DNA from 2 places in the Acidovorax sp. JHL-3 genome. Region 1 is predicted to be linked to the other one. Evidence: riboswitches for the same ligand, from Rfam matches in the RefSeq annotation. Region 1 holds a riboswitch; the other holds the start of a gene.

What was found. A riboswitch is a leader RNA that binds a small molecule or an ion and turns the genes downstream of it on or off. The one in region 1 is predicted to bind S-adenosylhomocysteine.
Region 2: linked by a shared signal. The riboswitch ahead of ahcY (adenosylhomocysteinase) and the one ahead of metH (methionine synthase) in region 1 are both predicted to bind S-adenosylhomocysteine.

What each region holds. Positions count from the first base shown of each region.
Region 1 covers NZ_JAFU01000001.1:933,181-948,189, forward strand. The annotation lists gene K226_RS0104255 (acyl-CoA dehydrogenase family protein) at 1-159, shown strand, start outside; gene K226_RS0104260 (tripartite tricarboxylate transporter substrate binding protein) at 310-1,296, shown strand; gene K226_RS0104265 (tripartite tricarboxylate transporter substrate binding protein) at 1,326-2,342, shown strand; gene K226_RS0104270 (PaaI family thioesterase) at 2,348-2,815, opposite strand; gene K226_RS0104275 (tripartite tricarboxylate transporter substrate binding protein) at 2,964-3,959, opposite strand; gene K226_RS0104280 (class I adenylate-forming enzyme family protein) at 3,991-5,559, opposite strand; gene K226_RS0104285 (tripartite tricarboxylate transporter substrate binding protein) at 5,615-6,562, opposite strand; gene K226_RS0104290 (Glu/Leu/Phe/Val dehydrogenase) at 6,779-8,092, opposite strand; gene K226_RS0104295 (phosphate--nucleotide phosphotransferase) at 8,293-9,159, opposite strand; gene K226_RS0104300 (IS1595 family transposase) at 9,311-10,279, opposite strand; gene K226_RS0104305 (LysR family transcriptional regulator) at 10,392-11,330, opposite strand; gene K226_RS0104310 (PACE efflux transporter) at 11,401-11,880, shown strand; S-adenosyl-L-homocysteine riboswitch at 12,064-12,151, shown strand; gene metH (methionine synthase) at 12,181-14,919, shown strand.
Region 2 covers NZ_JAFU01000001.1:1,408,758-1,423,766, reverse strand. The annotation lists gene K226_RS0106660 (anhydro-N-acetylmuramic acid kinase) at 1-801, shown strand, start outside; gene erpA (iron-sulfur cluster insertion protein ErpA) at 823-1,188, opposite strand; gene rpsI (30S ribosomal protein S9) at 1,440-1,832, opposite strand; gene rplM (50S ribosomal protein L13) at 1,844-2,275, opposite strand; gene K226_RS0106640 (serine/threonine-protein kinase) at 2,455-4,419, opposite strand; gene K226_RS0106635 (23S rRNA (adenine(2030)-N(6))-methyltransferase RlmJ) at 4,815-5,702, shown strand; gene K226_RS19430 (septal ring lytic transglycosylase RlpA family protein) at 5,784-6,449, opposite strand; gene metF (methylenetetrahydrofolate reductase [NAD(P)H]) at 6,574-7,425, opposite strand; gene K226_RS0106620 (TlyA family RNA methyltransferase) at 7,422-8,420, opposite strand; gene ahcY (adenosylhomocysteinase) at 8,699-10,135, opposite strand; S-adenosyl-L-homocysteine riboswitch at 10,204-10,284, opposite strand; gene K226_RS0106610 (peptide chain release factor 3) at 10,440-12,068, shown strand; gene K226_RS0106605 (HAD-IIB family hydrolase) at 12,080-12,922, shown strand; gene K226_RS0106600 (hypothetical protein) at 12,986-13,261, shown strand; gene K226_RS0106595 (tripartite tricarboxylate transporter substrate binding protein) at 13,341-14,306, opposite strand; gene ppk2 (polyphosphate kinase 2) at 14,418-15,009, opposite strand, start outside.

The sequences.
Region 1 (15,009 bases):
TTGCAAAACCGCCTGCTCGACGAATTCCTGCAGCTGCACGGTGGCTATGGCTACATGACCGAATACCAGGTGGGCCGCGCCTGGACCGACGCCCGCATCGGCCGTATTTACGGTGGCAGCGACGAGATCATGAAAGAAATCATCGCAAGAACGCTTTGACCCACTGAGCCGCTTCGTGTCTTCCCCCAGGGGGGACGGCCCTCACTGCGGGGCGGCCCTTGCTCGGCGTCCCGCCGATGGGTTGCGCCGGTTTTTGACGGACCGTCGGCAACACATCACCGAACCACACCAACCCAAGGAGACATCACCATGGCATTTACCCGGCGCAAGACCCTCGTCCAGCTTCTACCTCTGATCGCACTGACCGCAGCCTGCGGCATGGGCGGCGCACAGGCGCAAGACAGCTACCCCAACAAACCCATTCGACTCATCGTGCCCTACCCCGCCGGGGGCGGCACCGACACCATCGCCCGCCTGATCGGCACGCAACTGGGCCAGCGCTGGGGGCAGGCCGTGGTGGTGGAAAACAAGCCCGGCGCCAGCGGCATCCTGGGCAATGACACCGTGGCCAAGGCGCCCGGCGATGGCTACACCGTGCTCATGGGCATCACCACCGTGGTGCAGATCCCCGCGCTGTACAAGAAGGTGCCCTACAAGCTCAGTGATCTGGCCCCGGTGTCGCAGGTCGCCAAGTCGGCCGACTTGCTGATGGTTCCGCGCAGCTCGGGCGTGACCACGCTGGAGCAGTTCATTCAGAAGGCCAAGGCCGCACCCGGCACGTTCAACTTTGGCAGCTACGGCAACGCCACCTCGTCGCACATGAATGGCGAGCGCTTCAAGCAAAAGGCCGGCATCGACATCACCCATATCCCTTACCAGGGCTCTGGGCCCGAGATGGCAGCTCTGCTGGGCGGGCAGCTGACGCTGGCATTCGTCGATGCCACGGCCGCTTATCCGCACATCAAGTCGGACAAGGTCAACATCCTGGCCATCACCGGCGCCCAGCGCCATCCCGCGCTGCCACAGGTGCCCACCATGACCGAGGCCGGCTACCCTGGCCTGGAGGCCAATGGCTGGTTTGGTATGTTCCTGCCCGCCAGCACGCCCAAGGCCATCGTGGACAAGCTGGGCGCCGAGGTGGCGTCCATCGTCAAGTCCCCCGAACTGAACAAGCGCCTGACGGATATGGGATTGATTCCCGTGGGCTCGCTGCCCGACGATTTCAAGGCCCAGATCGACAAGGACGCCACCCACTGGAAGAGCGTGGCCGAGGCGGCCAAGATCTCCATGGACTGACCCCAACCACCCCAACCAGGACAAGCACGATGCCCCACCAAGCCAACCCCCCTGGATGGAGCCGGCGCCAGCTGCTGGCTTTGGCGGCCAGTGCTGCCGCCGGCGGTCCGCTGGGCGCGCAGGCGCAGACCAGGACCCCCTTTGCCACCCGCCCGCTGCGGGTGGTAGTGCCCTTTGCCGCAGGCGGTGCCACCGACGTCATCGCCCGTGTGCTGGGCGAGCGCATGGGGCAGCGCTTCGGCCAGTCGGTGGTGGTCGACAACAAGCCGGGCGCGGCCGGGCTGATCGCTGGGGAGGCGGTGGTCAAGGCACAGCCCGACGGCATGACGGCGCTGTTGGGTACCACCTCGTCGATGCTGACCAGCAAGTACCTGTACAAGAAGACGCCCTACGACCCGTTGACCGACCTGACCCCGCTGGTGCGCGTGTGCCTGGCACCGATTGCACTGGTGGTCACGGCCGACACGCCCGCGCAGAACCTGCAGGAGTTCATGGCCTGGATCCAGGCCCAAAAGGGCAAACTGTCCTACGGCTCCTACGGCATTGGCTCGCATGGTCAGCTGGCCTGCACCACGCTCAGCGAGGTGGCCAGCGCCGACATGACCCATGTGGCCTACAAGGGCGAGGCGCCCATGGTGCAGGACCTGTTGGGCGGGCAGGTCAAGATCGGCATGGGCAGCCTGCTGTCGCTCAAGTCACACATCGATGCTGGCAAGCTGCGCGCGCTGGCGGTGACCGGCCCGCGCCGCGTGCCGCTGCTGCCCGACGTTCCCACCTTTGCCGAGGCGGGCTACCCGCAGGACGCCCTGTCACTCGTCGGCTGGCTGGCGATCGCGGGCCCCAAGGGTATGCCGGCCGACGTGGCCCGGCAATGGGCGCAGACCGCTAACCACGCCGTGGCCAGCCGTGAGGGCATGGCACGCATCATCGCCGCAGGCTTTGTGCCGGTGGATGACGATACCCCCGAGAAATTCGCCCGGCTGTGGGCGCAGGAAGCGCCGGTCTGGGGCCGCCTGCTGCAGGCCGCCGGCGTGCAGCCGACCTGAACGGCTTACGCCTTTGCGGGTGCCGGCGCGCGGGCGATCAGCTTGAAGCTGCCGGTGGCCATGGCCACCAGAGTGCCGTCCTCGGCGCGCACTTCACCACGGGCAAAGCTGATGGAGCGGCCGCGCCGCTCGCAACGCGCGGTGGCGATCAGGTCACCGCTGCCCGCCGCGACGTAATGCAGCGTCAGGTCGATGGTGGCCACGCCATGGGCGGCGGGGTCGTGTGCGCGCGCAGCCGCCGCCAGGGTGCAATCGAGCAAGGTGGCGATGGCGCCACCATGCACTTCGCCGCGGCTGTTGGCCTGGTTCGCCTGGAAGCCCATGCGCACCTGGGCCATGTCGTTGCCGATGCGCTCGCCGCGCAGTGCCATGGCGCGTGCCATGGCCATGGGCAGGCCAAAGAACATGTCGGGGGCTTCGCCAGCGAAGGGGCTGGCGGGGATGTTGTCGTGATCAGTGGACTGGTGTTGCATGGCGTGGATTGTCAGTTGTTCATGGCGGGCCCGCATGGCACGGCCCCGGCGCGGGCAGCTGCGCAAGGGCCGCCCCGCCGCGCTGGCTGCGCCCCATGCCCGGCGAAGCCGAGAGCGGGGAGAAGCCGCGTAGCGGCTCAGGAGGGTGTCAATCCACTTTTGCGCCCGTGGACTTGACCACGGCGGCCCAGCGCGTGATCTCGCGCTCGATGTGCGCCTGCAGCGCCTCGGGCGTGGAGCCCACGGGCTCGTAGCCGCCGGCGGCCAGCTGCGCCTGCAGCTGGGGCTGGCGCAGCGCGGTGGCGATCTCGCGGCTCAGGCGCTGGGTGACTTCGGGCGGCGTGCCGGCCGGCGCGATCAACGCGTACCAGCCGGTCACGTCAAATCCGGCGATGCCCTGTTCTTGCACCGTCGCCACCTCGGGCGCCAGCGCCGACCGCTGGGGGCTGGTGACGGCCAGCGCATGCATGCGCCCGCCGCGGATGTGCGGCATGGAGGTGGAGATGCTGTCGAAGGTCAGGTCGATGTCGCCGGCCAGCATGGCATTGACCACGCCGGCGCTGCCCTTGTAGGGCACATGCGTCATCTTGACCCCGGCGATGCTGCTGAAATATTCGGCAGCAAGATGCCCGGTGTTGCCATTGCCGGCCGAGCCAAAGGTGAGCTTGCCCGGGGCGGCCTTGGCGGCCTGGATCAGCTCCTGCATGTTCTTCGCGGGCAGCTTGCCGCTGGCCGCCACGACCATCGGCAGGTTGGCCACCAGCGACACGGGCGCGAAGTCCTTGCGTGTGTCGTAGGGCAGCTTGGGGTAGAGGCTGTCGTTGATGGCATGGGCGGCCAGCACCATGAGCACCGTGTAGCCGTCGGGCTTGGCGCGCGCCAGGTATTGCGTGGCCAGCGTGCCGCCGGCGCCGGGTTTGTATTCCAGCACCACCGGCTGTCCCAGCTGTTGCTGCAGCTGCACGGCCAGCGGCCGGCCCAGCAGGTCGGCGCTGCCACCGGGCGGGTAGGGAATCACGAGCTGGATCGGCTTGGCGGGCCAGGGGTCCGCGGCCTGTGCGGCGGGCATCAGCAGGGCGGTGGCGCCCAGCGCCAGGCTGGCGAGCATGGCGCGGCGCAGCCGCGAGGAAGTAGGCAAGGGCATAGCGGTCTCCTGATCGTTGTGGATAAAAAAGTCAATCGACCGTAGGGGCAGCCTGCACATACTGCTCGCGCAGCTGGCGCTTGAGCACCTTGCCGATCTCGCTGCGTGGCAGGCGTTCTGCCAGCTGCACAGCAGCCACGCGCTGGGTCTTGCCCACGCGGGCGTTGAGCCAGTCGCGCAGTTCCTCGGCGGTGGACTGCGTGCCGGGCCGCGCCACCACGTAGGCCACGGGGGTCTCACCCCATTGCTCGCTGGGCACGCCGATCACCGCGCATTCGGCCACGGCGGGGTGCTGCGACAGCACGCTTTCGATGTCGCTTGGATAGACGTTGAAGCCGCCCGTGATGATCATGTCCTTCTTGCGGTCGCCGAGCACGATGAAGCCGTCCGCATCCAGCCGGCCCACGTCACCGCTGCGGATGTAGCGCCGGCCTTCGCTGTCAAACCACTCGGCCTCGCGCGTCTTGTCGGGCAGGCGGTAGTAGCCGCTCATCATGCCGGCCGAGCGGCCGACAATCTCGCCCTGCTCGCCGGGCGGCAGCTCGCGCCCCTGTTCGTCGATGAAGCGGATGTCGGCGCCCTCGCCGGGGCGGCCCACGGTGTGCAGCTTGTCGGGGTGATCGTGGCAGTGCAGCTCGCAGCGTACGCCGCCCTCGGTCATTCCGTAGTACTCGATGAGCCGGCCCGGCCAGCGCTGCAGTACTTCAGCCTTGAGGGCGGCACTGAACGGCGCGCTGGTGCAGAACTTGTGCTGCAGCCGGCTCAGGTCAGCGCGGTCAAAGTCGGGGCAGGCCATCAGGCGCTGGTACTGCACGGGCACCAGCATGGTGTGCGTGGCGCCGTGCTGCTGTGCCAGCGCCAGGTACTGCGCAGCGTCAAACTTGCGCATCAGCACCAGCGTGCCGCCCAGCGCCAGCGTGGGCAGTGCCGCGACCAGCGTGGTGTTGGAATACAGCGGCGTGGCGCACAGCGAGACGGCATCGGGCCCGTAGCCATTGGAGACGGCACGTCGCACATGCGCCCAGCGCATGGCCCAGGACTGCACGATGCCTTTGGGCATGCCCGTGGTGCCCGAGGAATAGATCACGTTGAACGCCCATTCGGGCTCGGGCGCAATGGGCGCAGGCGCCGCATCTCCGGGGGGCAGCCATCGGGACCAGGGTTCGCCCGCCTCGGCCGCATCGTCCAGGGCTACGCAGCGCAGTGCCGCGCCCGCGTGCAGCGGCCATTGCGCGGCGACCTCGCGGTCGCGCAGCACCAGGCGCGCGCCGCAGTTATCCAGCATCGCGCTCAGATGTTCGGCCGTGGACGACGGCGCTAGCGGTGCCACCGCCACGCCAGCGCGCAGCGCGCCGAGAAAGGCCAGCACATACTCGACCGAGGTGCCGGCGCAGATCGCCACCACATCGCCAGGGCCGAAGCCGTCCTGCTGCAGGCTGCGGGCCACCCGGTCCATGCCCGCGCGCAGCGCGGCGTAGTCGAGGCTCTGTGCGCCAAGGACCAGGGCGGTATGGCGGGGGCGGTGCGCGGCCTGCTGCGCAATCAGCTCGGGCAGCGAGCCGAAGGGCTTGGCCAGCAGGTGTTCGATGTCGTGGTGCATGGAATCGGGGAAGCAGGGTGGAAGGCAGGACGTGCGCGGGCTGGTCCTGGTCGGGTTATTCGAGGGACAGACCCGCCGCCTTGACGATCTGGGCCCAGCTCTTGCGCTCCTGGGCGATGAAGGCGTCGTACTCGGCCGGCGTCTCGCCGCCGGGCACGCCGCCAAGCTCGGCGAAGCGCTGGCGCACGTCGGGTGTCTGCATGGCCTTGCGCGCGGACTGCTGCAGGCGCTCGACCACCGCGTCGGGCGTGCCGGCCGGCGCGAGCAGGCCGAACCAGGCCGTGACCTGCATGGGCACACCGACTTCAGTCATCGTCGGCACATCAGGCAGTTGCGCCGAGCGCGCGCCGCTGGTGATGGCCAGCGCACGGAACTTGCCGGCCTTGATGTGCGGCATCGAGCTCGGCAGGTTGTCGATCATGAAATCCACCTGCTGCCCGAGCAGCGCCGTCACGGCCGGGGCCGCTCCGGGGAAAGGCACCAGGGTCACGTCGATGCCGGCCTTCTGGCGGAACATTTCCGAGGACATGTGGGGCGACTGGCCCACGCCCGAGGTGGATACGTTCAGCCGACGCGTCTTCGCCAGGCCCACCAGCTCCTGCGCGCTGCGCACGGGCGAGTCGGCATGCACCACCAGAATGTTGGGCACCGAGATCACGTTGGTGATGCCGCGCAGGTCGCTCTCCTTGTAGCTGAGCTGCTTGTAAAGGCTGAAGTTGATCGCCACCGGGCCGATGTTGCCCATCAGCACGGTGTAGCCGTCGGGCTTGGCGCGCGCCACCTGGCCGGTGCCGATGCTGCCGCCGCCCCCGCCCTTGTTCTCCACCACGATGGGGGTGCCGAGGTCCTTGCTCATCTTCTCGGCCAGCACGCGCGCCGCGATGTCGGTGGTGCCGCCGGCTGCGGCGGGCACGACGATGGTGATGGGCCGCTCGGGCCATGCCGCCCAGGTGACCAAAGGCAGGGTGCTCAGGGCGACCAGGATGCAGCGCCGCAAAATCATGGGTGGTTCCTCTTGAACGCTCCGACCTCGGCGAGGTCCTGAGAGCAGAGGGTTAACCATAGCCGCGAGGCCTTGATCCGCGCCTAGGGTTTTGGAGCGGTTCGCTTTGCCAATGGCAAAGCCCGGCTTTCTGGACGCGAAACCAGGTGCACTGGTCTGGACAAGCAGAAAAAAGGCTGCCCATTGGGCAGCCTGGTCTTGCGAAGACTGTTTTTTTCAGGGGTACAAACCGCGCATCTCGCGCGCGTGCAGGATGCGCTGGCAGGCCACGATGAAGGTGGCGGTGCGCAGGCTCACCTTGTGCTCCTGGGCCACCTGCCAGATGCCCGCAAAGGCCTCTTGCATGATGCGCACCAGGCGCGCGTTGATCTCGTCCTCGCTCCAGAAGAAGCTGGAGAAATCCTGCACCCACTCAAAGTAGCTCACCGTCACGCCGCCAGCGTTGGCGATCACATCGGGCAGCACCAGCACGCCCTTGTCGTGCAGGATGTCGTCGGCCTCGGTCGTGGTGGGGCCGTTGGCGCCTTCAATCACCATCTTGGCCTTGATCTGGCCCGCGTTGTCCTTGGTGATCTGGCCTTCCAGCGCCGCCGGGATCAGGATCTCACAGTCGACCCCCCAGAAGTCCTCATGGGCCAGGGCGTCGGCGCCGGCAAAGCCGCCCACGCCGCCGCTCGCCTTCACATGGGCCAGCAGGGCGGGCACATCGAGGCCGTTGCCGTTGTAGATGGTGCCGGTGTGGTCCTGCACGGCCACCACCTTGGCGCCGGCTTCGGCAAACAGCTTGCCCGCGGTACCGCCTACGTTGCCAAAGCCCTGCACGGCCAGGCGGGCGCCTTCGATCGGCAGGCCGGTCAGCCGGGCGGCCTCAACGCCCACGGTGTACACGCCGCGGCCGGTGGCCTCGACGCGGCCCAGCGAGCCACCCAGGTCCACCGGCTTGCCGGTGACCACCCCGGTGGCGGTGGCGCCGGTGTTCATGGAATAGGTGTCCATCATCCAGGCCATGATCTGGCCGTTGGTGTTCACATCCGGCGCGGGAATGTCCTTGGACGGGCCGATCAGCAACCCGATCTCGCTGGTGTAGCGGCGCGTCAGGCGCTCCAGCTCACCCATCGAGAGCTTCTTGGGATCGACCCGGATGCCGCCTTTGGCGCCGCCGTAGGGCACGTTGACAGCCGCGTTTTTCACCGACATCCAGGCCGACAGCGCCATCACTTCGGACAGCGTCACGTCCTGGTGAAAGCGCACGCCGCCCTTGCCGGGGCCGCGGCTGAGGTTGTGCTGCACACGGTAGCCCTCGAAGTGGGCGATGGTGCCGTTGTCCAGCTCTATCGGCACGTCCACGATCAGGATGCGCTTGGGGCGCTTGAGCGTTTCCACCCAGCGCGAGAGGTGGCCCAGATACGGCGTGACGCGATCCACCTGCTGCAGGTAGTTGCCCCAGGGACCGAGGTGGTTGGCGTCGAGGTACGACGGCAGGGTGTGTGCAGTGGCGATGCTGCCGGGCGTTCCGGTGGAAAGCGTCATGGCGGGGGTTCCTTGTGGGATGTGGTCAAGCCAGCAAGCTTATGCCTGCCCCGCCCAACTGTCCAAGGCCGGAGTGTTACGGAGTTATGCGTGGTTTGCATAATTCGCCAACGCACCGGTGTTGTCCTATTTGCTCACTAAAACATAGCTGCAAGCGATTGCCAGTATTGGACTTTGGCCATTTATGGTGTTAAGCCCGGTCACTCCACCGTGAAATGCTCCAGCGCCGGGTCGCCGGGCGGGTACTTCAAGTCCAGGTTCTGCAGCACCTCGCGCAACACGGTGGCAATCATCAGGTTGCGGTGGGTTTTGGAGTTGGATGGCACGATGGTCCAGGGTGCCCAGGGGGTGTGCGTGGCCGACAGCAGCGTTTCGTAGGCCTTCTGGTAATCGGCCCACTGCTTGCGCACGGCGATGTCGCCCATGTCGAACTTCCAGTGCTTGGCGGGGTCGTCCAGGCGCTCTTGCAGGCGCTCGCGCTGCTCTTCGTAGCTGATGTGCAGCATGAACTTCACGATGACGGTGCCGGTCTCGCTGAGCATGCGTTCAAAGTCGTTGATGTGTGCCAGGCGCTGGCGGTGCTGCTCGGGCGTGATCCAGTCGTTGACCACCGGCACCAGTACGTCTTCGTAGTGGCTGCGGTTGAACACCGTCAGCTCGCCAGCACCGGGCACCCGCTGGTGGATGCGCCACAGGTAGTCGTGCGCGCGTTCGGGCTCGGTGGGCGCCTTCCAGCCCACGGCGTGCACACCGAGGGCGCTCATGCTGCCAAACACACCGCGCACGGTGCCGTCCTTGCCCGAAGCGTCGGTGCCCTGCAGCAGCACCAGCAGCTTGTAGCGCCGGTCGGCATACAGCAGGTTCTGCAGCGTGTCGAGTTCAATGGCCAGGGCCTGCACGTCTTCTTTGCCCTGTGCCTTTTCGCCGTCCATGAACGGCGTGGCACCGGGATCGAAATCCTTCAGAGAGACCGGCCTGGGGCCGGAGCCATTGGCCGGGCGAGGCTGCCATTCGGCCCAGCGCTTGGCCAGGCCTTTGTTGTTGCTTTGAAAGGGAGATTTGCTCATGGTTGTTTTTCTTGGGGTTGGGCTGACAGCTTGGCGCAATGTGGCGGGTGGGTCAATGCGCGCTTTCCGCAAAGACACTATGGTGATTGCTATATTGTTTATAGCTTCATGCGCTTGCTAGATAAGCGCTACAGCCATTTTTCAGGCTCTTCTAGCGAATACTAGTGACGCCTTGATTTCCCATGGCCGCCTCCAGCACCTGCGCGGGCTGCGGCCCCATGGGGCCTGATCGGTCCAACATCCTGAACCAGCCCAGGTACGAGTCGAGGTATTTCGTCGCAACGCCCTTGAAGCGCTGCATCCACCCGCGCAGCCTGCTGACATAGGCATTGACGTTTTGCACATGCCAGGGGCCTCTCACGCGGTTGCCCCGGCTTACGTTCACCGCCTGGTGCTGCACGCCCAGTGCCCGCGCGGCGCTGGCCAGCGTGATGCTGCCATCGGTGCACAGGATGGTGTCCGGCGCCAGCAAAGGCTTGAGCGCCGCTTGCACACTCACCGCCATGTTCGTCTGCAGGATGAGGTTGGCCGTTGCTCCGGCTCGGTCTCGCGCCATCAGCACCGGGGTGTACTCCGAACCCTTGCAGCCAGCCAGCGCCTTACCGCCGCGCCGGCGAGGACGGCGCAGCAACCCTCTGTGTCCCTTGCAGGAGGCCAGGAAGTAGGACTCATCGGCCTCGGCGATGCCCACAAGCTGGCGTGCCTGCACGCTCTTGGGGCAGGCAAGAAAGCGGTGGCGCCACCGAAAGGCCGTGCTTTGCGCCACGCCCAGACGCTGGGCGACCTGGTTGAGCGAGAGCCCTTCGCCCAGGGCCTGTGCCTGGCCCATCCACTTGTCTCGCAGATGCAGCCGCGCAAGCGGTGTACCTGTCAATGCATTGAACGTGCGTGCGCACTGGCGGCACTTGAAGCGTTGCAGCCCGTTGGCTGAGCCGTTCTTGACGAGCAAGGAGTTGCTGCAGTGCGGACAGGCTCGGGGGGCGCAGTTGTGTGTTTCTACAACGGCGATGGACTGACTGTGATCGAGCAGCGCCTGCAGGGAGCTTGCCAGTTGTTGGCGCTGGTGGTGCGTCAGCTGGGGCAGGCTGTGGATCAAACGCGTCATCTGTTGCTGTCGCATGGCCTTCTCCTGAGGCTGACGCACGAGCGTCATGCTTTGGAGATGGGGGCGCAGCGGGGCGGTTAAAGACTCATCACTAGCATTCGCTAGAAGAGCCATTTTTCATCAATATTCATGCTGCATCACCCGATGCACCCTGCTGCGCAATCAGCTGCACGAAGCGCCTTGCGCCCAGGCCCAGCGGGCGCTCTTTGGACCACACCACGTCGACCCACAGCGCCACGCCGTTGCTGAGGTTTTCAAACGGCATCTCCACCAGCGACCCGGCGGCGATGCGCGGTTGCACCAGCGCACGCGGCTGCCAGCCCCAGCCCAGCCCGGCTTCGATCAGGCCCAGCGCGGCCAGGTGGTTGTCGGTGCGCCAGTGGTGGCGGGCAAACACAAAGCGGGGGTCGGTCTGCGCCAGGTCGCGGCTGGCCACCACGATCTGGCGCGTGGTGGTGAGGTGTTCCTCGCGCAATTGGGCCTGCTCGGGTGCCTCGCCCCGGGCGGCTGCGGCAGCGCGCGCGGCGGCCAGCACCGGGTGCTGGCTGGCCATCACGGCCACCAGGGTTTCGCTGCCCACCTCCTGAAAACCCTCGCGCCCGTCGATGCTGGGGCGCTCGAACACCAGCGCCAGCTGCGCCCGCCCGCTGTGCAGCAGCGCCAGCGCATCCACCTGCGGCGCGGCCAGCACCTCTGCCTGCAGCAGCGGGTATTCCGATGCCAACGCAGCCAGCGGCCCCGTCCAGCGGGCGGCCAGCAGCTCGGGGGCAATGGCCAGCGTCAGCCGCTCTTCCAACCCTTGGGTGAGGGCCAGCGCCTGGGCGTTGAGCTGCTGCAGCTGCCCGGCCAGCAGCCGAGCCTGGGGCTCCAGCGCGCGGGCGGCGGCGGTGGGGCGGGGCTCGCGCCCGCTGCGGTCGAAAAGCTGCACATTGAGCTCGGCCTCCAGGTGCGCAATGGTCATGCTCACGGCCGACGGCACCCGCGAAAGCGCGCGCGCGGCCGCCGAAAACGAACCCCGGTCCAGCACCGCCAAAAACACCTGCACGCTGTCAGAAGAAAAAGCCATGGCCGCAATTATCAAAAAAACTGAAATAAGCTGACTTTATATATCAGCAATACACACATAAAGTCGCCCCATGCCTTTCACCCAGACTTCTCCCGCCGCCCCCCAGACCCCTGCCCGAGGGCTGCAGGGCCCGTGGCGCCGCGTGCTTTATGTCACCTTGTATGAACTGATCGCCATCGCGGTGGCCACGGCGGGGCTGGCGCAGCTCTCCGGGCAGGGCGCAGGGCACTCCAGTGTGGTGGCAGTGGCCGCGTCGGCCATTGCCGTGCTGTGGAACGTAGTGTTCAACTGGGCCTTTGAGCGCTGGGAGTCGCGCCAGACAGTGCGCGGGCGCAGCGTGGCGCGCCGGGTGGCGCACGCCATCGGGTTCGAGGGCGGGCTGGTCTTCACGCTGGTGCCGCTGTTTGCCTGGTGGTTCAAGGTGAGCCTGTGGGAGGCCTTTGTGATGGACCTTGCGCTCATCGTCTTCTTTCTTTGCTACACCTTTGTCTTCAACTGGGCGTTTGACCGCGTGTTTGGGCTGCCTGCTTCGGCACAGGGCGCCGCGTAAACCCCCTGCTCCGGTGTCGGAATCGGTCGCTATCTTTAGCATAGCTGCTGGCGCTTTCTGCAAAAGGCTTTCAGCCGGTTTTAATCTAAATTCGGTGCGATGGCCCGCCCGGGCTGGCCGTCGCGCGAAACGCCCTCGCGGCGGCCCCCTGCACGAGCGGCCGGGCTGCACGTAAAATTGCCGGCTCCCAAGGAGCGTTGCAGCGGCCCACCGGATGAACGGTGGCACCGTCAGGCTTGGGGCCTTTTCTTCGCAACGACGCTCACCTGTTATTCCGCTGTTTCTGCACAGGTGAGCCCTATGTCTGCTATTTCGTTGCCCCCCATGAAGCTGTCCGGCCTGGAGCCGGTGTCCATTGGCGAGGGCGCCTTGTTCGTCAACATTGGCGAGCGCACCAACGTCACCGGCTCCAAGGCGTTTGCCCGCATGATCCTCAATGGCCAGTACGAAGAGGCCCTGGCCGTGGCGCGCCAGCAGGTCGAAAACGGCGCGCAGGTCATCGACATCAACATGGACGAGGCCATGCTCGACAGCAAGGCCGCCATGGTGCGCTTTCTGCAGCTGATCGCCTCCGAGCCCGACATCGCCCGCGTGCCCATCATGGTGGACAGCTCCAAGTGGGAGGTGATCGAGGCCGGGCTGCGCTGCATCCAGGGCAAGGGCATCGTCAACTCGATTTCCATGAAAGAGGGCGAGGAAAAGTTCCGGCACGAGGCGCGCCTGGTGCGCCGCTATGGCGCCGCTGCCGTGGTGATGGCGTTTGACGAAAAAGGCCAGGCCGACACCTACGAGCGCAAGATCGAAATCTGCGAGCGCGCCTACCGCATCCTGGTCGACGAGGTGGGTTTCCCGCCCGAAGACATCATCTTCGACCCCAACATCTTCGCCGTGGCCACCGGCATTGAAGAGCACAACAACTACGCGGTCGATTTCATCAACGCCACGCGCTGGATCAAGCAGAACCTGCCGGGCGCCAAGGTCTCGGGCGGCGTGAGCAACGTGAGCTTTTCCTTTCGCGGCAACGACCCGGTGCGCGAAGCCATCCACACCGTGTTCCTGTACCACGCCATCCAGGCGGGCATGGACATGGGCATCGTCAACGCGGGCATGGTGGGCGTGTACGACGACCTGGAACCCGTGCTGCGCGAGCGCGTGGAAGACGTGGTGCTCAACCGCCGCCCCGACGCCGGTGAGCGCCTGGTCGAGATTGCCGAAACCGCCAAGAGCGGTGCCAAGGACGAAAGCAAGCGACTCGAATGGCGCGGCACACCCGAGCACCCCAGGACCGTGGGCGAGCGCCTGTCGCACGCGCTGGTGCACGGCATCACCGACTTCATCACCGAAGACACCGAAGAGGCCTACCGCGCCATCCTGGCCAAGGGTGGGCGCCCGCTGCATGTGATTGAAGGCCCGCTCATGGACGGCATGAATGTGGTGGGCGACCTGTTTGGCGCCGGCAAGATGTTCTTGCCCCAGGTGGTGAAAAGCGCCCGCGTGATGAAGCTGGCCGTGGCGCACCTGCTGCCCTACATCGAGGAAGAAAAGCGCCAGCTCGAAGCCGCTGGGGGCGACGTCAAGACCAAGGGCAAGATCATCATCGCCACGGTGAAGGGCGATGTGCACGACATCGGCAAGAACATCGTCACCGTGGTCTTGCAGTGCAACAACTTCGAGGTGGTGAACATGGGCGTGATGGTGCCCTGCCACGAGATTCTGGCGCGCGCCAAGGTCGAGGGCGCCGACATCGTGGGGCTCTCGGGCCTCATCACGCCCAGCCTTGAAGAGATGCAGTATGTGGCCGGCGAGATGCAGAAAGACGAGCACTTTCGCATCAAGAAGATTCCGCTGCTGATTGGCGGCGCCACCTGCTCGCGCGTGCACACGGCCGTCAAGATTGCGCCGCACTACGAAGGCCCCGTGGTCTATGTGCCCGATGCCTCGCGCAGCGTGAGCGTGGCGCAAAGCCTGCTGGGCGACAGCGTCGAAAGTTATGTGGCAGAGATCAACGCCGACTACGACAAGGTGCGCACCCAGCACGCCAACAAAAAGGCCACGCCCCTGTGGCCACTGGCCAAGGCGCGCGCCAACAAGACGCCCGTGAACTGGTCGGCCTACCAGCCCGCCGTGCCGCGCGCCCTGGGGCGCCGCGTGTTCAAGAACTTCGACCTGACCGAACTGGCCAGATACATCGACTGGGGCCCGTTCTTCCAGACCTGGGACCTGGCCGGCCCGTACCCCGCCATCCTGACCGACGAGGTGGTGGGCGTGGAGGCCTCGCGCGTGTTTGCCGACGGCCAGGCCATGCTCAAGAAAATCATCGAAGGCCGCTGGCTCACCGCCAGCGGGGTGATGGCGCTGCTGCCCGCCAACAGCGTGAACGACGACGACATCGAGTTCTACACCGACGACACCCGCACCGAAGTCGCCATGACCTGGCATGGCCTGCGCCAGCAGACCGAAAAGCATGTGATCGACGGCGTGACGCGTCCCAGCCGCTGCCTGGCCGATTTTGTGGCTCCCAAAAGCAGTGGCATCGCCGACTACGCCGGCATGTTTGCCGTCACGGCGGGCTTAGGGATCGAGAAGAAGGAAAAAGCCTTCATCGACGCGCTGGACGACTACTCGGCCATCCTGTTCAAAAGCCTGGCCGACCGTCTGGCCGAGGCCTTTGCCGAATGCCTGCACCATCGCGTGCGCACCGACCTGTGGGGCTATGCCGCTGGCGAGGCCCTCACCAGCGACGACATGGTCGCCGAGAAATACGTCGGCATCCGCCCCGCGCCCGGCTACCCGGCCTGCCCCGACCACAGCGCTAAAACCGCCCTGTTCCAGCAGCTGCAGTGCCATGAGATCGGCATGTCCCTCACCGAGAGCCTGGCCATGACCCCCGCCGCCAGCGTGAGCGGCTTTTACCTGGGTCACCCCGACGCGGTGTACTTCAATGTCGGCAAGATCGGCGAAGACCAGGTGCACGACATGGCCCTGCGCCGTGGGATGGACGAGGCGGTGCTGGCAAGGCTGCTGGCCCCAAATTTGTGATGCTATTTAAATAATAGCTAATGGCGCTTGCTGCTAAAGCGCTAGAGGCCGTTTTCTATGAAAATTCGAAAGCCCCGCATGCGGGGCTTT
Region 2 (15,009 bases), 480 kb from region 1:
CCCCAGGAGTTCGACGGCACGGGTTACACCCTGCAACTGAACAACCCGTCCTTGCTGGCCGAGCACACCGCCATTGCCGTGGTGGCCGACTTTCGCAGCCGCGATGTGGCCGCCGGCGGCCAGGGCGCACCGCTGGTGCCCGCTTTCCACCAAGGGGTGTTTGGCCGTGCGGGTGAGACGGTGCTGGTACTCAATATTGGCGGCATCTCCAACCTCAGCGTGCTGGGCGCCGACGGCACGGTGCAGGGCTTTGACTGTGGCCCCGGCAATGCGCTCATGGACTACTGGTGCCAGTTGCATACCGGCCAGGCGTATGACCGCGGCGGTGCCTGGGCCGCCCAGGGCCAGGTCCTTCCCAACCTGCTTGCCACACTGATGCAAGAGCCTTTTTTGCACCAGCCGCCACCCAAAAGCACCGGACGCGACCTTTTCAACCCGGCGTGGCTGGCAGCGGCGCTGGCCGGGTTTCCCATGGCACGGCCCGTTGACGTGCAGGCAACATTAACCGAATTGACCGCTAGCGCTTGTGCAGCAAGCGCTAGCAGCTATGGAAAAAATAGCAAAATACTGGCGGTGTGCGGTGGTGGCGCCTTGAACACGCACCTGATGCAGCGCCTTCAGGCGCTGTTGCCAGGTGTCTCGGTGGTGCCGACCGATGACCTGGGCCTGCCGGCAATGCAAGTGGAGGCTGCTGCCTTTGCCTGGTTGGCTCGCCAGACGCTGCTGGGCCAAACCGGCAACCTCCAAAGCGTCACGGGCGCAAAAGGCGCCCGTGTTCTAGGGGCCGTCTACCCGGCCTGAGGTATCTGCCCGCCCGAGTGGTCAGGCCGAGAAGCTGGAACCGCAGCCGCAAGTGCTGGCAGCGTTGGGGTTCTTGATCACAAATTGGGCGCCCTGCAGGTCTTCCTTGTAGTCAATTTCGGCGCCCAGCAAGTACTGGTAGCTCATGGCGTCGATCAACAGGGAGACACCGTTCTTGGTCATGGTGGTGTCGTCTTCGTTCGTGATTTCGTCGAAGGTGAAGCCATACTGGAAACCCGAGCATCCGCCACCCTGGACAAACACGCGCAGCTTCAGATCGGGGTTGCCTTCTTCGGCGATCAGGTCTGCCACCTTGGCCGCAGCACTGTCGGTGAACAGAATGGGGGTGGGCATTTCGGTCTGGATGTTTTCTGCAACTGCACTCATGGGGTACTCCAATTCAGGATTTCCCGTGAATGCTACTGCAATCCAGTCGGGAATTCAGGCGACCGGCTTTTGACGCCAGTTTCAGTGGGGGCATTGCGCCCAACAGCTCGCTGTGCGGCTTGCACACGCACACGCGCCAGACGGACGCACCAACAAAAAACCGCCCGTAGGCGGTTGTTTTGGCTGCCCACCACCGCAAGGATGATGGGCATGAAGCGCGGCCAAAGACAGCGCTTGCGCAGAGGCGAAACTTAACGTTTCGAGAACTGCTTGGCGCGGCGTGCAGAGTGCAGACCGACCTTTTTACGTTCCACTTCGCGGGCGTCACGCGTCACGAAGCCGGCTTGGCTCAGGACGGGCTTGAGCGTCGCGTCGTAGTCGATCAGGGCGCGGGTGATGCCGTGGCGGGCTGCACCAGCCTGGCCGGATTCACCACCACCGTGCACGTTGATCATCACGTCGAAGGTTTCGGCGTGGTTGGTCAGCATGAGCGGTTGCTTGGCAATCATGATCGAGGTTTCGCGGCCGAAGTAGGACTGGATGTCCTTGCCGTTCACCGTGATCTTGCCGGAGCCTTTTTTCAGAAACACGCGGGCGACGCTGGACTTGCGACGGCCGGTGCCATTGTTCCATTCACCAATCATCTCAAGGCTCCTTAGATTTCCAGCACTTTGGGCTGCTGGGCGGTGTGGGGATGCTCAGCACCACCGTACACCTTGAGTTTCTTGATCATCGCGTAGCCAAGGGGGCCCTTGGGCAGCATGCCCTTGACGGCCTTTTCCAGCGCGCGGCCGGGGTGCTTGGCTTGCATGTCGCGGAAGTTGGTGGCCGTGATACCGCCGGGATAACCCGAGTGGCGGTAATACACCTTGTCGAGGGACTTGGTGCCGGTGACCTTGATCTGGGCGGCGTTAATGATGACGATGAAGTCACCGGTATCGACGTGAGGCGTGTAAATGGCCTTGTGTTTGCCGCGCAAACGGAGAGCAACTTCGCTGGCTACTCGTCCGAGGACCTTGTCGGTCGCGTCAATCACAAACCACTCGTGCACGACCTCAGCGGGCTTGGCGCTGAAAGTAGTAGTCATGAGTTTCTCTTATGAAGAGGGTTTGGCGGGTCCTTTTCCACGGTCGGTGCTTCTCTTTCGGAAGCCTCTTAGGTGGGATAGAGTCTTCGCCGCGGGACCACATAAGCGCTGCGAAGCCTGCCATTATACGAAGCTGCGCGCTTTTTAGGCAAGGGCGCTCGCCAGAACGCTGCGCAGTGTCAGTTTTGCATCTGCCGACGCTGCTCGTCGGCCTCCTGCCGCCGGCGGACGTCCACGCAGACCGGGTGCCCCGTGAGGCCGGGTTTTTTGCATTCATTGAAGATACACAGCGGGCGGGCCAGAAAGCTGGCGTCAGCGCACGCCTCCTCGGGCCCCACACGCACGAGTGCCACCACGGGCTTGGGTGCCAAGGCCGGCGGGGGTGGCGGCACGGGCACATCCTGCACCACCACTGGCACGGGAGCCGAGGGCTCGGGCGTGTTGCGACGCTGGGCCAAGGCACGCGCGGTGGGGCGGGCCACAGGCGCTTCGGCGGTGGCCGCGCCGCCCAAGGCACCAGCCCCTGCAACCGCCTCCCTTTCGGCGCCGCCCGCCACGGGAACATCACCCAAGGGATTTGCCGACACAACCTGCTCCGACGCGGCAGTCCCGGCTGCGGCAGCGACCGGCACGACCTCTGGCACCTTGAGTTCCGTGATGATGTCGTCTGTGGGCCGCTGCGTAGACCGGCCCTGTGCCCACCACAGGGCCGCTGCCCCGACGATCAAGGCCAATGCAACACCCGTCAGCCACACCGGCGATGGCCGCCGCCGTGCCGTTGCACCGGCGGCAGCGCGCTCTGGCCCATGTTCTCTGTTCGCTCCGTTGCCCGAGGCCGGGCGCGTGCGCTTGGGCCCAGATTGCCCGGCTCGCGAGGCTTGTGCCGCCGGGGCATGGTCCGCTGCGTGGGCATCCTCGAAAACCGAGTCGCCAACATCGATGAACACCGTGTCGGCCATGTCAGCCGCCACCGTGTCCGGCCCCTCGGCAGCACCGTTGTGCTGCGTATCCGGCGCGATCGCGCCAGTCGCAGGCAGTTCGGGCCTGGCAGAGCGGTAGGTCAGGTCCTCCAGATCAGCCTTCTGCCTGGTAGCGGACTTCACGTCCACCGTAGGGGCAGGCACGCCGAGGCCCGGATGGTCCGCAGGCTCAACCCAGATATCTCCCAGATCAGCCCGAAAGTCAAAATGCCCCACCCCCTCGGGTGGCGAAGTCATTTCCATGGTCTGCAGGAACGCATCAATGCTCTGGGGGCGGTCTTCGGGGCGCAGGGCCAGGGCCTGGGCGATGGCGGCCACAAACGGCGCCGAATACTCCACCCCGAACTGGCGCTTGACCGTCTTGGCCACGCGCGAAAACGACACCATGCGGTCCCGGATGGAGCGCAAGGTGGCAGGCAGCGGCGTGTCGTTGCACAGACAGCCGTGCACCACGGCGGCCAGCGAATACAGATCGCTCCAGGGCCCCTGGCGCAATTCATCGTCGCTTTCAGCGTATTGCTCGATGGGGGCGTAGTTCACCTTGAGCACGGCCGTGTGCTTGTGCCCCTGGTCGTTGATGGCATGGCGCGCGGCACCCAGGTCCAGCAGCACCGGTGGCCCGTTGTCCTGCAGGAAGATGTTGTCCGGAGAGATGTCGCGGTGCAGCGTGTTGCCATCGTGCAGCACGCGCAGCGCACCCAGCACCGACCACAGCATCTTGCGCAGCCATGCCTCGGGCGGGGGCGTGCGCATCTGCGCGCGCGCCTGCTTGAACGTCATGCCGGTGTACAGCGGCATCACCATGTAAGCGGTGTTGTTAGCCTCCCAGAAGCGGAACACCTTCACCAGGGACGGGTGGTCAAACTGCGCCAGCAGGCGCGCCTCGCCCATGAACGACGTCAACCCGGCCTGGAACGTCTGCTGGTCGGACGACGACCGCACCCAAAGCGATTGCCCCTGCGCGCGGCCTGCAAGCGCCGAGGGCATGTATTCCTTGATGGCCACGGCACGGTGCAGCGAGTGGTCGAATGCCTTGTAGACCATGCCAAAACCACCCACGCCCAGCAATTGCAGGATTTCAAACTCGGCCAGGCGGGTGCCCGGTGGCAGCGCGTCCACATGGTTGACGCGGCTGGCAGAAGTTTGACTGGGGCTTTCGATCATCATGGGCAGGGTAAAGAGCAGGCTCGCGTCCGGGGCAGCAACGGGATGGGGGAGGAGACTGCACCTGTGCCGTCACGGCTGCCATCATGAAGCATGCACCAGCGCGACCTGAAACAAAAGGCATCCTGTCTGCGAAAAACATCACCCGCAGCCCGAACAGCGGCCCATTGTGCCGCGACTCAGCCGCGGCGCCCCCGCCCCGCTGGCTACGGCAACCGCTGCGCCACCCATGATATTTTACATAAAAACAGGCTCTAGCCCTTTACAGCAAAACGCTAACAGCTATGTTTTATATAGCATTGCAATCAAGCATCGCTGGCCCGCGCTGCCCGGCCACTTTGCGCCACGCCGCAGCGCACTACGGCAACCAGGGGCCGAGTCGTTACCATTGCGCCATGTTCAGTTATCGCCACGCCTTCCATGCGGGCAACCACGCCGATGTGCTCAAGCACACGGTGCTGATTGCCACTTTGCAACACCTCACCGACAAAGACGCGGCCCTCACGGTGCTCGACACCCATGCGGGCGCGGGCCTGTACCGGCTCGATGGCGACTATGCCAGCACCAGCGGTGAGGCGGGTGGCGGCATCTTGCGCATCACTGCAGCGGGCGTTGCAGCCCTCACGCCTGCGCTGCAGGCCTATGTGGACATGGTGAAAGCCTTCAACCAGGGTGCCACCACCAAGGTGTACCCGGGCTCGCCCTTCATCATCCAGCGGCTGCTGCGCGACCACGACAAGCTCAAGCTGTTTGAACTGCACCCGACCGATCTGCGCGCGCTGGCCGGAAACGTGGCGCAGCTGGAGGCCGGCCGGCAAGTGGCCGTGCTGCACGAAGACGGATTTGAAGGCATCAAGAAATTTTTGCCCCCACCGGCCCGCCGCGCTTTGGTGCTGTGCGATCCCAGCTATGAAATGAAGAGCGACTATGCCAAGGTACTGGACATGGCGGCCGACTCGCTCAAGCGCTTTGCCACCGGCACCTATGCCGTCTGGTACCCGATCATTCCGCGCCCGGAAGCACACGACCTGCCGCGCCGCCTGAAAACCATGGCCACCAAGGCAGGCAAAAGCTGGCTGCACGCCACGCTCACGGTCAAATCCAGCAAACTCACCGAGAACGCCGAGGGTGAAGTCAAGCGCCCAGGCCTGCCTGCCAGCGGCATGTTTTTGATCAATCCGCCCTTCACCCTGAAGGCCGCCTTGAAGACCGCCCTGCCCCAGATGGTGGAATTGCTGGCGCAAGACAAGCACGCGACCCACACGCTCGAATCGGGCAGCTAAGCGCCACGACCGCCGCTGCCCGCGGTGCGACGGGGCGGCGAACCGACAGGGCCTGAAAGCGGCTCCTGCCAGGTCAGCGCCCTACGGCGCCGACACCGACAGCGACCGCGGGCAATCGCCCTCGCCTTCCTCCAGCAGCCACAGTTCCACGGGCTTGATACCCAGCCCCTGCATGCCCAGTTCCTGGGCCGCGGCCTGGCTCAAATCAATCACGCGGTTCCCGGTAAACGGGCCACGGTCATTGATGCGCACCACCACAGCGCGGCCTGTAAGTTGGCTGCGCACACACACCCGGGTGCCAAACGGCAGCGTGCGGTGTGCAGCCGTGAGGGCCCGGCGGTTGAAGATTTCGCCACTGGCCGTGCGTCGGCCATGAAAGCGCGGGCCATACCAAGAGGCCAGGCCCTGCTGGTCGCTCTCGGGCACGGGCTCGGCCAGGGACTCTGGCAACTCTGCGCTGTCGGCCCCGCGCCCGCCTGCACTGTTGCGAACCGGTTCAGGCGGCTGTCTGGCCGTGGACGGTGGCTCGAGTGGCTGGCCAGCCGACGGCGCGCAAAACCGGGAGCTTGGCACACCACGCTGTTGCGCCAGCTCGCAGGCGTTGCGGGGCTCGATGGGCATCGCGGCAGCCGCTTCAGGCGCCGCCGTTTCCGCCACCGGCATGGGTGCGCAGGCCACCAGAGCGCAGGCAAGCGCCCCCAAACCCGTCAGGGTGCGCCAGCGCCGCATCCGGTCAGACATCTGCATCGATCACCTCTTTGCGAAAAAACGAACGTACCCACCGGGAGGTGACAGTTCCATCCACCCTCTCCAGCGACAATGCAAACCGGCCCCGGCCCAAGCCCCAAGACGCGCCGGGCCCCGCGCCCCATTACAAACCGAGGCGCCGGCAGATTTCCAGTGTGGTTGCACTTTGATTCATGGTGTAGAAGTGCAGGCTGGGCACACCGCGCTGGCGCAGTTGCTCGCACAGCGAGGTCACCACATCCAGCCCGAAAGCCCGGATCGACGCTGTATCGTCGCCAAACCCCTGCAGGCGCAGCCGGATCCAGCGCGGAATCTCGGCGCCGCAGGCGTCGGAAAACCGCATCAGCTGAGATGACCCCATGATGGGCATGATGCCGGGCACCACGGGTACATCCAGCCCCATGCGGCGCACGTCGTCTACAAAGCGCTCGTACGCGTCCGCATTGAAAAAATACTGCGTGATGGCCGAATCAGCCCCCGCGCGCACCTTGGCGGCAAAGGCCTGCAGGTCGGCGTCGGCCGACTTGGCCTGGGGATGCACCTCGGGGTAGGCAGCCACCTCGATGTGGAAATCGCGCCCGGTCTCGGCCCGGATGAAGGCGACCAGGTCGCTGGCATAGTGGAACTCGCCCCCCATGCCATAGCCGCTGGGCAGATCACCGCGCAGCGCCACCAGGCGGCGCACGCCCATGGCCTTGAGCGTGGCGAGCTCCTCGCGCACCGATTGCCGTGTGGCACCGATGCACGAGAAGTGCGAGGCCGCACTGACGCCTTCGGCCAGAATCTCACGCACCGTGCCGAAGGTGCCCTCCTGCGTCGAGCCCCCCGCGCCATAGGTGACCGAGCAAAACTCGGGCCGCTGCGCATACAGCTGCTGGCGCACGGCGCGCAGCTTCTCGGCGCCCTCGGGCGTCTTGGGCGGAAAAAATTCAAAACTGACCGGCAGGCCGGTGGATGGTGCGTTGGCTGCGGTCATGCGCCCCTCCTCGCAAAAACAAAAAACTCGTGGTTGCCGTCGCCGCCGCTGATGGGGCTGTCCAGCCAGGCCTGCACCACCAGGCCCTGTTCGGCACAGCAGTCGCGGATGCGTTGCTCTACCACCGCGTACAACGACGCATCGCGCACGATGCCGCCCTTGCCCACCTGGCCGGGCTGCAGCTCGAACTGCGGTTTGACCAGCATAAGCAGGCTGCCGCCCGGCGCCAGCAGCGGCACCAGCGCGGGCAACACCAGCGTGAGCGAGATGAACGAAAGATCGCCCGTCACCACATCAAACACCGGCGTGATGTCCACATTGGCACACTCGGCGCGGCGGCGGCGCTCAATGGGCAGCGTGCCCTGCTCGCGGGCCTTGGCACGGGCCGCACGCTCGGACTTGAAAGTCTCGATGTCCTTGTCCTTGGCATCGTTGCTGTCGTCGTATTCCTCGTCCACCTGCCCGCCATTGCGCATCCAGCTGTAGGGCGCCTCGGGCTGGGTCTCGTTGTCCTCTTCGGCCTCGATGACTTCGGACAGCGCCAGATCGCAGGCTTGCTGCAAGGCCGGCGCCGTCAGCGAGCGCGCATTCACACCCTCCACACAAACCACGCGCAGATCGCTGCGCAGCCGGTCGTGCAGCTGGCCGTGACCCACATCCACGCCGATCACCTGCGCCGCGCCGTGCTGCAGCAGGCAGTCGGTGAACCCGCCCGTGCTCTGCCCCACATCAAGGCAGCGCAGCCCCGTCACCGCCAGGCCGGTGGCCCGCAGCGCCCCTTCGAGCTTGAGCCCTCCGCGCGAGATGTATTTGGCCTCGGCATCGTCGAGCAGCCGCACCTCGGCCACGGACGGTATGTCGTCACCATTCTTGGCAACCTTCTGCCACGGGGCCAGCGGGGACAGGCGCCACTCCACGCCCGCAGCAATCAGCCGCTGCGCCTGCGAGCGCGTGGTCGCATGGCCAAAATCCACCAGAAAAACATCTGCACGCATGCGCCCATCCTTTTTGAATCAAAAGAGCCTCTGGCGCCCGTATATAAAGCGCAGTTAGCTATTATTTCAGGAGCAAATCAATCGCTCCTGCATTGCGCATGAAACGGCCATGCCCCAAAAGCCAGCGCCACCGCGAAGCCGGTTTTGCCGGGCAGCTTGTGGCGCCGCCCCCGGGGCTGAGGCCTGAGGCTCCAGGCCTGCCTGCGCAGGCCTGGTCAAAACCGAAGAGGCCGCGCCCGTGGCGCGTGCCACCGAGGCGCGCAGCACCTCAGGGAGAATCAATACCGGTAGGTATCGGGCTTGTAAGGGCCTTGCTTGGGCACGCCAATGTAGGCCGCCTGCTCGTCGCTCAGCTCGGTCAGCATGGCGCCCACCTTCTTCAGGTGCAGGCGCGCCACCTTCTCGTCCAGGTGCTTGGGCAGCACATAGACCTTGCCGTTTTCGTAGTAGTCGCTGTGGGTGAACAGCTCGATCTGGGCAATGGTCTGGTTGGCGAAGCTCGACGACATCACAAAGCTCGGGTGGCCCGTGCCGCAGCCCAGGTTCACCAGGCGGCCCTTGGCCAGCAGGATGATGCGCTTGCCATCGGCAAAGATCACATGGTCCACCTGGGGCTTGATCTCTTCCCACTGGCAGTGCTCTTCGAGCTTGGCGACCTGGATTTCGTTGTCGAAGTGACCAATGTTGCAGACGATGGCCTGGTCCTTCATGGCCTGCATGTGCTCGAACGTGATCACGTCGCGGTTACCGGTGGTGGTCACAAAGATGTCGGCCTTGTCAGCGGCGTATTCCATGGTCACAACCTTGTAGCCCTCCATCGCTGCCTGCAGTGCGTTGATGGGGTCGATCTCGGTCACCCACACCTGGGCGCTCAGGGCGCGCAGGGCCTGGGCACTGCCCTTGCCCACGTCACCATAGCCCGCCACCACGGCCACCTTGCCGGCGATCATCACGTCGGTGGCGCGCTTGATGCCGTCCACCAGCGACTCGCGGCAGCCATACAGGTTGTCGAACTTGCTCTTGGTCACCGAGTCGTTCACGTTGATCGCGCGGAACATCAGGCTGCCCTTGGCGGACATTTCCTTCAAGCGGTGCACGCCGGTGGTGGTTTCTTCGGTCACACCGATGATCTGGGCGCTCTTGCGGCTGTACCAGGTCGGGTCCACGGCCAGCTTGGCCTTGATGGAGGCGAACAGGCAGGTTTCTTCTTCGCTGGTGGGATTGGCGATGAGCGAGGCGTCCTTTTCGGCGCGCTTGCCCAGGTGCATCAGCAGCGTGGCATCGCCGCCGTCGTCCAGAATCAGGTTGGGGCCTTCGCCTTCGCTGCCGGCGGGGCCAAAGTCGAAAATGCGGTGCGTGTAATCCCAGTATTCGGCCAGGGTTTCGCCCTTGATCGCGAACACCGGCGTGCCCGCGGCGGCAATGGCGGCGGCGGCGTGGTCCTGCGTGGAGAAGATGTTGCACGATGCCCAGCGCACTTCGGCTCCCAGGGCCTGCAGCGTCTCGATCAGCACGGCCGTCTGGATGGTCATGTGCAGCGAGCCGGTAATGCGGGCGCCTTTCAGCGCCTGCTTGGCAGCGAACTCCTCGCGGATGGCCATCAGGCCGGGCATTTCGGTTTCGGCGATGCGAATTTCTTTGCGGCCCCATTCGGCCAGGCCGATGTCGGCAATGATGCAGTCGGTGTTGACGGGGGCGTTGACGCGTGCGTTCATGGTGTGCTCCAAAGCATGTTTGAAAAGCCACTTGACGCGGGGAGACAAAAAAAGCTCACCACACGATAAGTGGATGAGCGTCGTTGCTGGATGACTCCGAGCCTCACGCCCCGCCAGTAGCTGGGGGCGCTGCAACGCTCCTCGGATACCGGCGATTATAAAAGCAGTTGCGTGGGGCCCGCGCTTGGCCACACACATGCCCGGTAAAATCGCGGGTTCGGCCGCCCTGCCCCCGCTGTTCAGGTGCTGGCCCACCGTTTGCCCCAGCAGGGATTTGCCGCCCTGCCCACCTTCTGGAACCCCCGTGTCCTACGCCTCTGAAACCCGGCGCCGCCGTACCTTTGCCATCATTTCCCACCCCGACGCGGGCAAGACCACGCTGACCGAAAAGCTGCTGCTGTTCTCGGGCGCGATCCAGATCGCCGGCGCCGTCAAGGGCCGCAAGGCCAGCCGCCATGCCACCAGCGACTGGATGGAAATCGAAAAGCAGCGCGGCATCTCTGTGGCATCCAGCGTGATGCAGATGCTGTACCGCGACCATGTCATCAACCTGCTGGACACCCCCGGCCACAAGGACTTCAGCGAGGACACCTACCGCGTGCTCACCGCCGTGGATTCGGCCCTGATGGTGATCGACGCGGCCAACGGCGTGGAAGCGCAGACGCGCCGCCTGATCGAAGTGTGCCGCCAGCGCGACACGCCCATCATCACCTTCGTCAACAAGATGGACCGCGAGGTGCGCGACCCGCTGGACATCCTGGACGAAGTGGAGCGCGAACTGGGCATGCCCTGCTGCCCCATCACCTGGCCCGTGGGCCAGGGCAAGAGCTTTGGCGGCATCATCAATCTGCGCACGCAGACCATGACGGTGTTCACCCCCGGCAGTGACCGCGGCCCCAAAGACTTTGAAGTGGTGCCGCTGGCCGAGGCCGACCGGCTGCGCGCGCGCTTTGGCCAGTCGTTTGACGATGCGCTGGAGAGCATGGAACTGGCGGTGGGTGCCTCGGCGGCATGGAACCACGCAGACTTCCTGGCCGGCAAGCTCACACCCGTGTTCTTCGGCTCGGGCGTGAACAACTTCGGGGTCATGGAAGTGCTCGATGCCGTGGTCGACATGTCGCCCCCGCCCGGCCCGCGCACCAGCACCTTGCAGGTCAACAAGCAGGCCGTGGTCAAAACCATTCAGCCCGAAGACGAGGGCTTTGCCGGCGTGGTGTTCAAGGTGCAGGCCAATATGGACGCCAACCACCGCGACCGCATCGCCTTTGTGCGCGTGGCCTCGGGCAGATACACACCGGGCATGAAGCTCAAGGTGCAGCGCACTGGCAAAGAGCTGCGCCCCACCAGCGTGGTCACCTTCATGAGCCAGCGCCGCGAGGCGGTAGAAGAAGCCTACGCGGGCGACATCATCGGTTTCACCACGCACGGCGGCGTGCAGCTGGGCGACACCATCACCGACGGCGCCAACCTGCAGTTCACCGGCCTGCCCTTCTTCGCGCCCGAGCTGTTCATGACCGTCATTTTGAAGAACCCGCTGCGCACCAAGCAGCTGCAGCAGGGCCTGGCGCAGCTGGGCGAGGAAGGCGCGATTCAGGTTTTCCGGCCCGACGTGGGCGGCCCCATGCTGCTGGGCGCCGTGGGCCAGCTGCAGTTTGAAGTGGTGCAGCACCGCCTGAAGGCCGAATACGACGCCGACGTGCGCCTGGAAGGCTGCCAGTACACCGGCGCCCGCTGGATCACCGCCGACACCCCGGCCGACCTGCGCGCCTTCACCGACGCCTACCCCATGCGCCTGTCGCACGACGCGGCGAATGCGCTGGCCTACCTGTGCACCAGCCCCTATGACGTGCGGCTGGCGCAGGAACGATTTCCGAAAATCCACTTTCATCCGCTGCGTGAGCATGCGGGGTTGGCGCTGGACAGCAACCACTGACGGCGGCGGCCATGACTGCATTTTTGCGCCCCCTGACCGAGTGGCCGGCACCCGTGCCTGGCCAGTTGCTGGGCATCCTCACCGACATCGACGACACCCTGACCACCGACGGCGCCATCACCCCCGATGCGCTGCAGGCTTTGGGTGCGCTCAAGGCGAGTGGCCTGCATGTGATTCCCATCACCGGCCGGCCTGTGGGCTGGAGCGAGCCGTTTGCCGCCACCTGGCCCGTGGATGCCATCGTGGCGGAAAACGGGGCGGTGGCGCTGCAGCGCAGCGCAGACGTTTTTGATCAAAACAGCCCCTTGCCTAATCACAGCAAGCGTGAGCAGCTATCAAAAATATACCAACAGGACGCCGCCACACGCGCAGCCAACTACGCGAACATGCAGCAGGTTCTGGCGCAGATTGAGCGTGAGGTGCCCGGTGCGCGCCGCGCCACGGATTCGCCGGGCCGCGAAACCGACATCGCCATCGACCACAGCGAATTCACCCATCTGCCACAGGACGCCATTGACCACGCCGTGCGCATCATGCGCGACGCGGGCATGAACGCCACGGTGAGCAGCATCCACATCAACGGCTGGTTTGGGGCGCACAACAAGCTCGAAGGTGCCCGCTGGATCGTGCGCGAATTGTTCGGGCGCGACCTGGACGCCGAGATCGACCGCTGGGTGTATGTGGGCGACTCCACCAACGACCAGGTCATGTTCGAACATTTCCCGCACAGCGTGGGCGTGGCCAACATTGCGCGCTTTGTGCCGCAACTCACGCACCGGCCGCGTTTTGTAACGCAGGGCGAGCGTGGTGCGGGGTTTGCGGAGGTCGCGCGCGCGGTGCTGTCGACACGTTGATGCCATCCGGCATGGCCGGCGGTACCCCGGCACACCCAAGCTGCGCTAGAGTTAGGTATGGACTTGATCAACACACTCCGACACTGGCAGGCCATCGACCGGACAAGAGCGCGCCTGCCCAGTGAGAACCTCATGGTGGCGGGCCTTGGGCTGGCCCTGATCGCCGTATCCCTGCGCTCAGAGCGTCGCGGCACGGCCGCGCTACAGGCCGCCGCGGGCGGGGCACTGCTTGTACGGGCCGCACGAGGCAGCCGCTACCTGACCCGCGACCCCGACCCGCGCCTCAGCGGGGCGTGGGACGCCCACTTGGCGGATGCCCGCGAACTGGGCCTGGACTGATGGGGCGACTTCAGCCTTGAAGCCTTTGAGAGCCGTATCGCTTCACAGATAAGCAATACAGGCTACTCAAAATAAAGCATCACGGCGCCTTCGCCAGCCCCAGCTTCTCTACCAGCGCTTTCTCGCGTGCGAAAGTCTCTTGGGCAAACTTCTGGTAGGCCGCTGTGCTCATGTACATGGGCACCATGTCGTAGCGCGCCAGGGCCGTTCTGTAGCTCTCTTGCTCCATGGCCTGCTTGAAGGCGTCGTGCAGGCGCTTGACCACGGGCGCTGGCGTGCCCTTGGGCGCGCCAATGCCAAACGGCGAGTTCTGCACGATGTCCAGGCCCAGTTCCTTGAGCGTGGGCGCATCGGGGAACTTGGCCAGCCGCTCGGCGCCCCAGGTGTTGAGCACGCGCAGCTTGCCGGCCTCAACCTGCGGCGCAAAGCCCGTGGAGTCGGCAGCGGCCATGAGCTGGCCGCCCAGGGTGGCCTGCATGAGGTCGGCACTGCCCTTGTAGGGCACGTGCAGCAGCTCGATGCCAAGCTTTTGCGCGATCAGCTCGGTCGTCAGGTGCGGACTGGTCATGGTTCCGGTAGAGCCATAGCTCAGCTTGCCCGGATTGGCCTTGGCCCAGGCAACAAAGTGCGTCCAGGTCTTGAGCGGCGAATCGGCTGGCACCACGATGCCGAAGGCATAGCCCGTGACGTTGAGCACGTAGCTGATGTCCTTGACCGGATCCCAGTTGATCTTGGTGGTGTAGGGCAGGCGGAACACGCCCAGCGGAATCTGCGCCAGCGTGTAGCCGTCGGGCTGGGCTGTCTGCAGCGCCTGCGCGGGCAGCGTGCCACCGGCGCCGGGCTTGTTCTCGACGATCACGGGCTGGCCGAGGATCTTGCTGGCGTTGTCGGCCAGCACGCGCATGGAGATATCGGTGGGACCGCCTGCGGGGAAGGCAATCACGAGCTTGACCGGCTTGGCGGGAAAGCTCTGGGCGCTGGCGGTACCCAGAGAGACGGCGGTGAGTGCGGCTGCGCCCCACTGAATGATGTGTCGACGTTGCATGTGGCGATCCTGAAGGGACTAAAGGTTCCATTGAACCGCAAATGACGCACTGCAACACTCAGGAAAGCACCTAGCGGCTGTCGCCAAGGCGGCAGCCGCCGCGGGCGGCGCTTAGTACCGCTGGGGAACGTACATTTCAGGGGGCACCGGCTGGCGCAGGTATTCGGGGTTGCGCACCCGCTCCGGCAGCTCCACCGGGGGATGCGGCACCTCGTGGTACGGGAATTGATCGAGCAGGTGCGCAATGCAGTTCAGGCGCGCCTTTTTCTTGTCCACCGCCTGCACCACCCACCAGGGCGCCTCGGGGATGTGGGTGCGCTCGAGCATGGTCTCCTTGGCCTTGGTGTAGGCCTCCCAGCGCACGCGGCTTTCCAGGTCCATGGGGCTCAATTTCCACTGTTTCAACGGGTCGTGAATGCGGCCCAGAAAGCGCAGGTGCTGCTCGTCATCGGTGATGGAAAACCAGTATTTGACGAGCGTGATGCCCGAGCGCACCAGCATCTTCTCGAACTCGGGCACGGTGCGAAAGAACTCTTCGTACTCGTCGTCGGTGCAAAAGCCCATCACGCGCTCAACCCCCGCGCGGTTGTACCAGCTGCGATCAAACAGCACCATCTCGCCCGCAGCGGGCAGGTGCGCGGCGTAGCGCTGAAAGTACCACTGCGTGCGCTCGCGGTCATTGGGTGCAGGCAGCGCGGCCACA